2 regions of the Rossellomorea sp. DUT-2 genome follow, and region 1 is predicted to be linked to the other one. Evidence: a T-box and tRNA genes for the amino acid it is inferred to sense, from the RefSeq annotation. Region 1 holds a T-box; the other holds one or more tRNA genes.
The links. The T-box of region 1 lies ahead of thrS (threonine--tRNA ligase). A T-box ahead of a tRNA ligase gene usually reads a tRNA of that ligase, here a tRNA-Thr.
Positions count from the first base shown of each region.

Region 2: it encodes a tRNA-Thr, which carries the amino acid that the T-box ahead of thrS (threonine--tRNA ligase) is inferred to sense. The anticodon was not compared.

Region 1 covers NZ_JBQPEO010000002.1:874,144-878,545, forward strand. Annotated here, with positions in the region: gene infC (translation initiation factor IF-3) at 1-177, opposite strand, end outside; ribosomal protein L20 leader region at 175-312, opposite strand; gene thrS (threonine--tRNA ligase) at 487-2,418, opposite strand; T-box leader at 2,477-2,731, opposite strand; gene ACOSV2_RS10210 (putative sporulation protein YtxC) at 2,805-3,671, opposite strand; gene dnaI (primosomal protein DnaI) at 4,025-4,402, opposite strand, start outside.
Region 2 covers NZ_JBQPEO010000005.1:315,057-319,458, forward strand. Annotated here, with positions in the region: gene ACOSV2_RS19375 (hypothetical protein) at 1-1,711, opposite strand, end outside; tRNA gene ACOSV2_RS19380 (tRNA-Glu) at 2,235-2,309, shown strand; tRNA gene ACOSV2_RS19385 (tRNA-Val) at 2,314-2,389, shown strand; tRNA gene ACOSV2_RS19390 (tRNA-Thr) at 2,407-2,482, shown strand; tRNA gene ACOSV2_RS19395 (tRNA-Lys) at 2,515-2,590, shown strand; tRNA gene ACOSV2_RS19400 (tRNA-Leu) at 2,626-2,710, shown strand; tRNA gene ACOSV2_RS19405 (tRNA-Gly) at 2,720-2,794, shown strand; tRNA gene ACOSV2_RS19410 (tRNA-Leu) at 2,800-2,888, shown strand; tRNA gene ACOSV2_RS19415 (tRNA-Arg) at 2,915-2,991, shown strand; tRNA gene ACOSV2_RS19420 (tRNA-Pro) at 2,997-3,073, shown strand; tRNA gene ACOSV2_RS19425 (tRNA-Ala) at 3,082-3,157, shown strand; tRNA gene ACOSV2_RS19430 (tRNA-Met) at 3,233-3,306, shown strand; tRNA gene ACOSV2_RS19435 (tRNA-Ile) at 3,335-3,408, shown strand; tRNA gene ACOSV2_RS19440 (tRNA-Ser) at 3,417-3,509, shown strand; tRNA gene ACOSV2_RS19445 (tRNA-Met) at 3,546-3,619, shown strand; tRNA gene ACOSV2_RS19450 (tRNA-Asp) at 3,755-3,831, shown strand; tRNA gene ACOSV2_RS19455 (tRNA-Phe) at 3,893-3,968, shown strand; tRNA gene ACOSV2_RS19460 (tRNA-Tyr) at 4,005-4,088, shown strand; tRNA gene ACOSV2_RS19465 (tRNA-Trp) at 4,114-4,187, shown strand; tRNA gene ACOSV2_RS19470 (tRNA-His) at 4,205-4,277, shown strand; tRNA gene ACOSV2_RS19475 (tRNA-Gln) at 4,286-4,360, shown strand; tRNA gene ACOSV2_RS19480 (tRNA-Cys) at 4,363-4,402, shown strand, end outside.

The sequences.
Region 1 (4,402 bases):
ATTCTTGGTTTTAATCCCAAGTTGCTCACCGTTTTGATCGATAAGACGTACTTCACGGGCACGAATCGTTTCGTTTAAAATCATGTCTTTGCTAATAATTAGCCACCTCCAAGGTTTATTAAAAGAATACACGGCTTTGGCCGACGCACTCGGACCTCTTCTGCATGCTTGAAGCATACAAAAAAGATGCGAGTGTCGAAACACCCGCACCTGATTATTAAGCATATATAATGGCTTTAATAGTCAATCACATACCTGTAAACAGCTGAACGCGTTATTCAGGTGAGAAGCGGGTAGCTTCTTCTTGTACCAAACTGTATTCAATTCACCTTAGATAATATATCACATGACAATACCGCTGTCAAATAATCATTTAATATCACAACGTATTTCATAATATCAGACATCTAAGGAGAGTGCAATAGTTTTTTGAAATTTATATGGGAGGGACGGACCTTGATGCAAGGTCCGTCCCTCTTTCTCTTCTTATCGCTTGGCTTCTTTTGTGATGTGGCCGATGAACTCGTCAAGGGAAATCGTTTCTGATTTTTGCTCTCCGTATTTACGGACGTTTACAGCCGTTTCCTTGATTTCATTATCCCCCACCACAAGCATGTAAGGTACTTTACTCATCTGCGCTTCACGGATCTTGTAACCGATCTTTTCATTACGGTCATCGATATCAACACGCAGCCCTTCAGACTGAAGCTTTTCTTTCACTTCTTTCGCATAGTCGAAGTGAACATCCGGAGAAACCGGGATCACCTGAACCTGCGTTGGAGCAAGCCAAGTTGGGAATGCTCCTTTGTATTCTTCGATCAGGAATGCCACGAAGCGTTCCATTGTAGATACGACACCACGGTGGATAACAACCGGGCGATGCTGCTTTCCGTCTTCCCCTACATATGTTAAGTCAAAGCGCTCTGGAAGTAAGAAGTCCAGCTGAACAGTGGATAACGTTTCTTCTTTCCCAAGGGCCGTTTTCACTTGAACGTCCAGTTTAGGGCCGTAGAATGCCGCTTCCCCTTCTGCTTCAAAGTACTCAACGTCCAGTTCATCCATGGCTTCCTTGATCATTCCTTGTGCACGGTTCCACATCTCATCATCATCAAAGTACTTCTCAGTATCTTCAGGGTCACGATAAGACAGACGGAAGGAATAGTCATTCAGATCAAAGTCTTTGTACACTTCCTGAACCAGGCGTACCACACGCTTGAATTCTTCCTTGATCTGATCAGGACGGACGAAGATATGGGCATCATTCAGAGTCATCCCACGAACACGTTGAAGTCCTGATAGTGCTCCTGACAATTCATAACGGTGCATCAGACCAAGCTCGGCGATCCGGATCGGAAGCTCACGATAGCTGTGAATGTCGTTTTTGTAAATCATCATATGATGAGGGCAGTTCATCGGGCGAAGGACAAGATCTTCATTATCCATCTCCATGACAGGGAACATATTCTCTTGGTAATGATCCCAGTGACCGCTTGTTTTGTATAGCTCAACGCTTCCCATGACAGGTGTGTACACGTGGTCATAGCCTAAACGCTCTTCTTTATCAACGATATAACGCTCGATGATGCGACGGATCGTGGCACCTTTAGGCAGCCACATCGGCAGGCCTTGTCCCACTTTTTGCGAGTTCATGAATAGATTCAATTCTTTACCGATTTTACGGTGATCACGCTCTTTCGCTTCTTCTAAAAGACGCAGATGCTCTTCCAGGTCTTCTTTCTTGAAGAAGGCTGTACCGTAAATGCGTTGAAGCATTTTATTATCACTATTTCCGCGCCAGTAAGCCCCAGCGATGCTTAACAGCTTGAACTCTTTAATTTTATTAGTGGATGGAATGTGGATTCCACGACATAAATCGAGGAATTCTCCTTGCTCGTAAATGGAGACTTGTTCTCCTTCAGGAATCGCCTCAAGTAATTCAAGCTTATACTCGTCACCAATTTCTTCATACATTTTCTGTGCTTCGTCGCGGCTTACTTCTTTACGGACCACTTCCAGGTTTTCTCCAGTGATCTTCTTCATTTCTTTCTCGATCAACGGAAGATCTTCAGGAGTGAACGTGTGCTCGGAATCAATATCATAATAGAATCCGCCTTCGATGACAGGTCCGATTCCAAGTTTGGTTTCAGGATATAGGCGTTTAATCGCCTGTGCCATTAAATGGGCTGTACTGTGACGAAGAATTTCCAGGGCATCTTCTCCTGGAGGTGTAACGATTTCAATCGCCCCATCCTCTTGAATCCCTGTACGTAAATCAATTAATACATTATTTATTTTACCAGCGAACGCCTTCTTCTTCAGTCCGGGACTGATGGACGCAGCAATCTCTTCTGTTGTTGTCCCTTTAGGAAACTCCTTGACATTTCCATCAGGGAACTGCATTTTCACTACTTCTGACATGTGATTTCACTCCTTAAGTAATCTCTATAAAGCATAAAAAACCCCGCCCCTTCACGCTTGAAGGGACGAGGTTAATAAGTAAACTCGTGGTTCCACCCAACTTCTCATTGTGTGCAAAATACAGACAATGACTTCATTGAAAACGAATAACGACATTTAGCCGTCAATCATTACTGTGAATCCGTCAAGATTCAGTTCATAATTGAAGTTCCGAGGTGGTAAATATCACTACCGAATTAGGAAGCTTGCAGCCAGGAGACTTCCCTCTCTGTGAATGGAATAGGAATATTGTTGTCCTCATCATAACCTTTATTTATTGACTTATTATGTAGGTATTATAATCGGTTATGTTTTGAAAAGCAAGAGCATTCCATAAAATAAGAAGCCTATTCATTCGCGATATCCCAGGAAGGATAGAGAAGTGTATCAGGGAAGTAACTCAACGGCAAAAGATCGATCCGTTCTTCAAATATATTCTGAAGCGTCCTGATTAATTGATGGTCCCCATTCCCGTACACGAGTATCTTCTCCGGTGCAAGGGATAATAACGGAGCTATGGTGAATGAATCAACGTATAACGGGTGATTCGTCAGAAGGCGTTTATCAATCGCCTTCGTCAATTCCTGCCGTGTCACCTCTTTCATGTCTTCATCAAAGAAACGATAGCCGTAACCCGTCGAGTACAGATGGATCGTCCGCATTTTCTGCTCCCTCGATGCCAGATACTCACGCAGCATATGGACAAACATTTGATATTCCTGCTCCATCTTATATTCATCAATAGCAAGATCCAGCATGAGGAGCAGTCTCTCCTGAAGCTTCTTCAGCCTGAACTTGCTGAAGGAGTCGAACGATATGGGGGCCTTCCCTTCCAACAAAAGCTCCAGACTGTCATGGACGTATTCGGCCTCGTTCCATTCACCGATCAGCTCCATCAATTCAGGTCGTTCACCCATCCTCATCTCTGATACGATTTCTAATATTTGATTGATTTCATCAACATCTTCATAGAAGTAATTTTCTTTCAGGGCTGATTCGGACCAGTCCATGCATTTATCATTTAAAACAAAGTGGGAGACCCCATTGAATAGTTTTTCTCTTTCCTTGAAGAAAGGGGAAACCTCTATCGTCAGATTATAGTGAGTTGTATGTTGAAAGAGAGTTTCATGGAACCATGATTGGATGAACTCTTTATTGAGGTGTGCTTGAAGCTTTAACGCATCATTTTTTTGCTTGAAAATAAATTCAATCAAACTTTCTCGCCTCCTTAAACCCAAATCCCTGATTTATATATATGGGAGGCTTGTATCATTTAGAAGTTGATGAGGGAATTAATTGTTTCTTTTTGAATCTATGTCGTTATGGACTCCATGAACCTGCATTAGTTTCCATGCACGATGAGTAATCCGGCCGACTTTGCCGTTAATCCGGCCGTTTTTTCCGAAAATCCAGCCGAAAGCCTCCATAATCCAGCCATTTCTTGCAATAATCCGGCCGTTTCCCCTAATAATCCAGCTGATTTACAAAAATTTCAAAAAGCACACATCAAAGTGTCGAATGCACAAAAAAAAGAGAAGAAATCGCATGCAATTTCCTCTCTTTCATTCTATTCTCTTCTATTTCGCCCATCAATCAACACAGGCTGGGACAAGTATTTAATCCGCTCCATGATTCGTGCAGCCTTCAGCTTCTCTTCTTCTCCCCGTTGACTGTACGTCAAGTGATGCGTCAGTTCGTTGAAGTTGAAGTTGGAGGTGAAGAATGTCGGGAGGTTTTCAAGCATTCTGTACTGGAGGATCGTTCCCAGGATTTCATCTCTTCCCCAGCTTGACATGGTTTCTGCGCCGATGTCATCGAGCATGAGGATCGGTGCCACTTTAACCATTTCCAGCTTTTCATTTACCGTGTTGTCTCCCAGCGATTGCTTGATTTCTCTAAAGAACTCAGGAACGTACACAATCAGGGACGCGATTTTTTTCTCAGC
Region 2 (4,402 bases), on a different contig from region 1:
TATCAGATGTGACGGACGAAGCCGAATGCACATCTCCAGATAAGATGATGCAGTCACTTGGGTTCCAAGCTGATACCTGATGAAGGAAGTTGCTAAAGCCTTTCCCATTGTATTTCCATGCTTCTAAATCAAAATCGCTCTGCACAGGTAAACCATACGTCCTGAGTGGAAGCATGTAGTCATGTAGAAAGTTTTCAATTAATCCGATTCCATAAAGAGGGGCAGGGGATACAAGGATTAAGGGCTCACCTTCATTCCAACCAGACGCGGTCAGTTTAATTGAAACCCCGTTCCATCCCTCCTGATCAATAAGGTTTGGACTATATCTTTCCTCATCTATCCGTTTTCCAACTTTCACAGGCTTGGGTTTATTTACATAACCACGCTGGGTTCTTGTATCAAGAAATACGGCCTTTGGTGCAGTGGGAGCAGTATAATGCCAAGAATCATAGTTCCATAGAGAATGTACCCAGTTGGAGTGGGGAAGTGACCCAGGGTGAAAAGAGTCAAAGTAGGTTTGCATGGTTTGACCGAAATGGGTAAACGTATCCGGTTCATTGCCCCAGCCTTGAAAAAGCCAATAAGATACCAAGCCGTTACTAATGACATGTCTCCCTAAAGGAGCGTTCCAAACGCTCGTTTTCCAATCCTGTGTCAAATTCCAATCATCTGTTATATCGTGGTCATCAAACATCATATAGGTCGGTGTATTGGCCAATACTCTTCTGACAGAATACAAAGCTTCCTCCACTTTAGCCAGTTCTCTCATCTGCTTTTGATAGCGCTCTTCAAGCTGGTGACATTCCGTTTTATGCTCTTTGCTTTGACAATCCTTAAAAGCAAAATAGACTTCATTCTTATCCACTGCTGCTTGAAAGGTTTCTAACATCCCTTCCTTATGTGCGAGTTCCCATAATGAGGGACTCCAAGACAAAATATACATGGCTGCATAGTCACTGAAGCTTAACAGATGATTTGCAGCTTTTCTGGAAGTGAATTTGCAAAAGTGTTCCGTAATATATTGCCTGCCATTGATCTGCTTAATTCCCTGCTTAAAAGAACCTTCTTTTAAGCGTGGTTCAATGGAACCAAGGTCTTCTTCTTGTCCCACCAGTTCTTTACCGAACCTTGTGATGATCTTAAATAGGGGATCTGCTACATCATCGGCATATATTTGATCTCCCATTAAAAATAGAGAGGATGGTCTATCGGCATTATTGAAAGTTGACGCAATGGTTTTATCCGCTTGAACCAATACATCTGTTCCAACACCGTGCAGCTTTCGACAGGATCCGTATAGAATATTCGATGTATTTCCTTCGTTCATATAAAAGGTTGGGTATGCGAGATTTTCGTAGACAATCGAGTGTGGATGAGTGGGGGAAAGTAAGTCAAAGCTGCCGAGGTCCAGTGTTTCCACACTATTTTCAAACAATAAATTGTATCCCAGTAATTTATTTGTAGGGAAAGATCCGGCTTGTGGAGATATGTTAATTAAACTTATATATAAATTCCTTCCGGCTTGTACCGTTTTCGTCTTAGTTTCACAGGCTATGCTCATATAGTCAAAACATTGTGATTCGTTACCCTGTTTTATCTTGAATAACTCCGCTTTAATATCATATGGCTTGCTCAATGCAATCCAAATAAAAGCTTGTGCAGGTTCCACCCGACGAACAATCGGCCCACACAAAATCGTTGGAAGCTCCATGAATCCATCACCCCATTCTTAATCTATTACTATCGTATTCAACTCCTAATGACAATGTGTAAACAAGCTTAAACCCGAAAAGAGGTCCGTCCCTCATCGCATTAAAGCGATGAGGGACGGACCTCTTTTATGAAATTATTGGGTGCGTTCAAAGTTAAATTTGAAAACCGGAATTGATTCTATTAATTAATGAAGAAGAATAGAGGGGTGGGGGTTAATCTCGTTTGCAAATAGTTTATATTTGACGATGCAGTGATACTTTACTGAATTCTTCAATATGGGAAGAGCAGGAAGATCCTGTAGTTATTTAAAAGAATTAGAAAAACAACACCATTATGGAAGGATTATTGAATTTACTATTGATATAAGATTTGAAAATGTGGTATATTCTTTTTCGGCTCACAAAAATGTTAAGGTGAGTAAGTCGAAAAAATTTTTCGTTTTTTAGTTATTTAGAAGTTGACTTCTGCGAAATTAATTGATATAGTTATACATGTCCTTAAGTGGGACGCTTTAAAAATATGGCCCATTGGTCAAGTGGTTAAGACACCGCCCTTTCACGGCGGTAACACGGGTTCGAATCCCGTATGGGTCACCAATTTGGAGGATTAGCTCAGCTGGGAGAGCATCTGCCTTACAAGCAGAGGGTCGGCGGTTCGATCCCGTCATCCTCCACCATTTTTTATAATCAATATGCCGGTGTAGCTCAACTGGTAGAGCAACTGACTTGTAATCAGTAGGTTGGGGGTTCAAGTCCTCTTGCCGGCACCATTGTTTTTTATTTTGTTTCATTTTTATATTGTGAGCCATTAGCTCAGTTGGTAGAGCATCTGACTTTTAATCAGAGGGTCGAAGGTTCGAATCCTTCATGGCTCACCATTGATTTTTGTGGAAGCAAAATATCAATCATAGATGCGGGTGTGGCGGAATTGGCAGACGCACCAGACTTAGGATCTGGCGCCGCAAGGCGTGGGGGTTCAAGTCCCTTCACCCGCACCATTATATTTCGCGGAAGTAGTTCAGTGGTAGAACACCACCTTGCCAAGGTGGGGGTCGCGGGTTCGAATCCCGTCTTCCGCTCCAAACTAGCCGGGGTGGCGGAACTGGCAGACGCACAGGACTTAAAATCCTGCGGTAGGTGACTACCGTACCGGTTCGATTCCGGTCCTCGGCACCATTGTTTCTTATAAAATGAATTGTTTAGCGCCCGTAGCTCAATTGGATAGAGCGTTTGACTACGGATCAAAAGGTTAGGGGTTCGACTCCTCTCGGGCGCGCCATATATCGGGAAGTAGCTCAGCTTGGTAGAGCACTTGGTTTGGGACCAAGGGGTCGCAGGTTCGAATCCTGTCTTCCCGACCACTTCTTTTGGGGCCTTAGCTCAGCTGGGAGAGCGCCTGCTTTGCACGCAGGAGGTCAGCGGTTCGATCCCGCTAGGCTCCACCAAGTTTTTTACGAAAGTAAATAAACTTCATTGAATCTTACTTAATCAAGATTCAGATTGAATAGTAAACGTTTCGTGGCGGTGTAGCTCAGCTGGCTAGAGCGTACGGTTCATACCCGTGAGGTCGGGGGTTCGATCCCCTCCGCCGCTATTACTAAATACATGACGCACGATTATAAGGACCCTTAGCTCAGTTGGTTAGAGCAGACGGCTCATAACCGTCCGGTCGTAGGTTCGAGTCCTACAGGGTCCATTATACAGGGAGGAATACCCAAGTCCGGCTGAAGGGATCGGTCTTGAAAACCGACAGGGGTGTAACAGCCCGCGGGGGTTCGAATCCCCCTTCCTCCTCCATAATTCCTTTCGTGGGAAATTTCATACTTATATCGTCGCGGGGTGGAGCAGTTCGGTAGCTCGTCGGGCTCATAACCCGAAGGTCGCAGGTTCAAATCCTGTCCCCGCAATACCATTTTGACTTAGGATAGGATATCCCTTGAAGAGTCACGCATGGATAGTTATTTTGACTGTCGTCAAGGTAATGAAATCTATTTTGCTTGCGCAAATAATGAAAGTTATTTTGACTATCGTCAAAAAACTCTGGTCCGGTAGTTCAGTTGGTTAGAATGCCTGCCTGTCACGCAGGAGGTCGCGGGTTCGAGTCCCGTCCGGACCGCCATTTTCAATTACTTAGTAATAGGGAAGTTGATCATTTGAAAATTTAATCTTCTATATAATATGGCTCAGTAGCTCAGTTGGTAGAGCAATGGACTGAAAATCCATGTGTCGGCGGTTCGATTCCGTCCTGAGCCACCATTTATACTTAAGAATCTTTAAGTATTTATTTTATTTGGAGGGGTAGCGAAGTGGCTAAACGCGGCGGACTGTAAATCCGCTCCTTCGGGTTCGGCAGTTCGAATCTGCCCCCCTCCACCATTTTTAACAAAACTCTCTATTATATAGGGGCATAGTTTAACGGTAGAACGAAGGTCTCCAAAACCTTTGGTGTGGGTTCGATTCCTACTGCCCCTGCCAAAGATATGTTAAGCATGGCGATTGTGGCGAAGTGGTTAACGCACCTGATTGTGGTTCAGGCATTCGTGGGTTCGATTCCCATCAGTCGCCCTTTATATTGGGCTATAGCCAAGCGGTAAGGCATCGCACTTTGACTGCGACATGCGTTGGTTCGAATCCAGCTAGCCCAGCCAACGGCGGCATAGCCAAGTGGTAAGGCAGAGGTCTGCAAAACC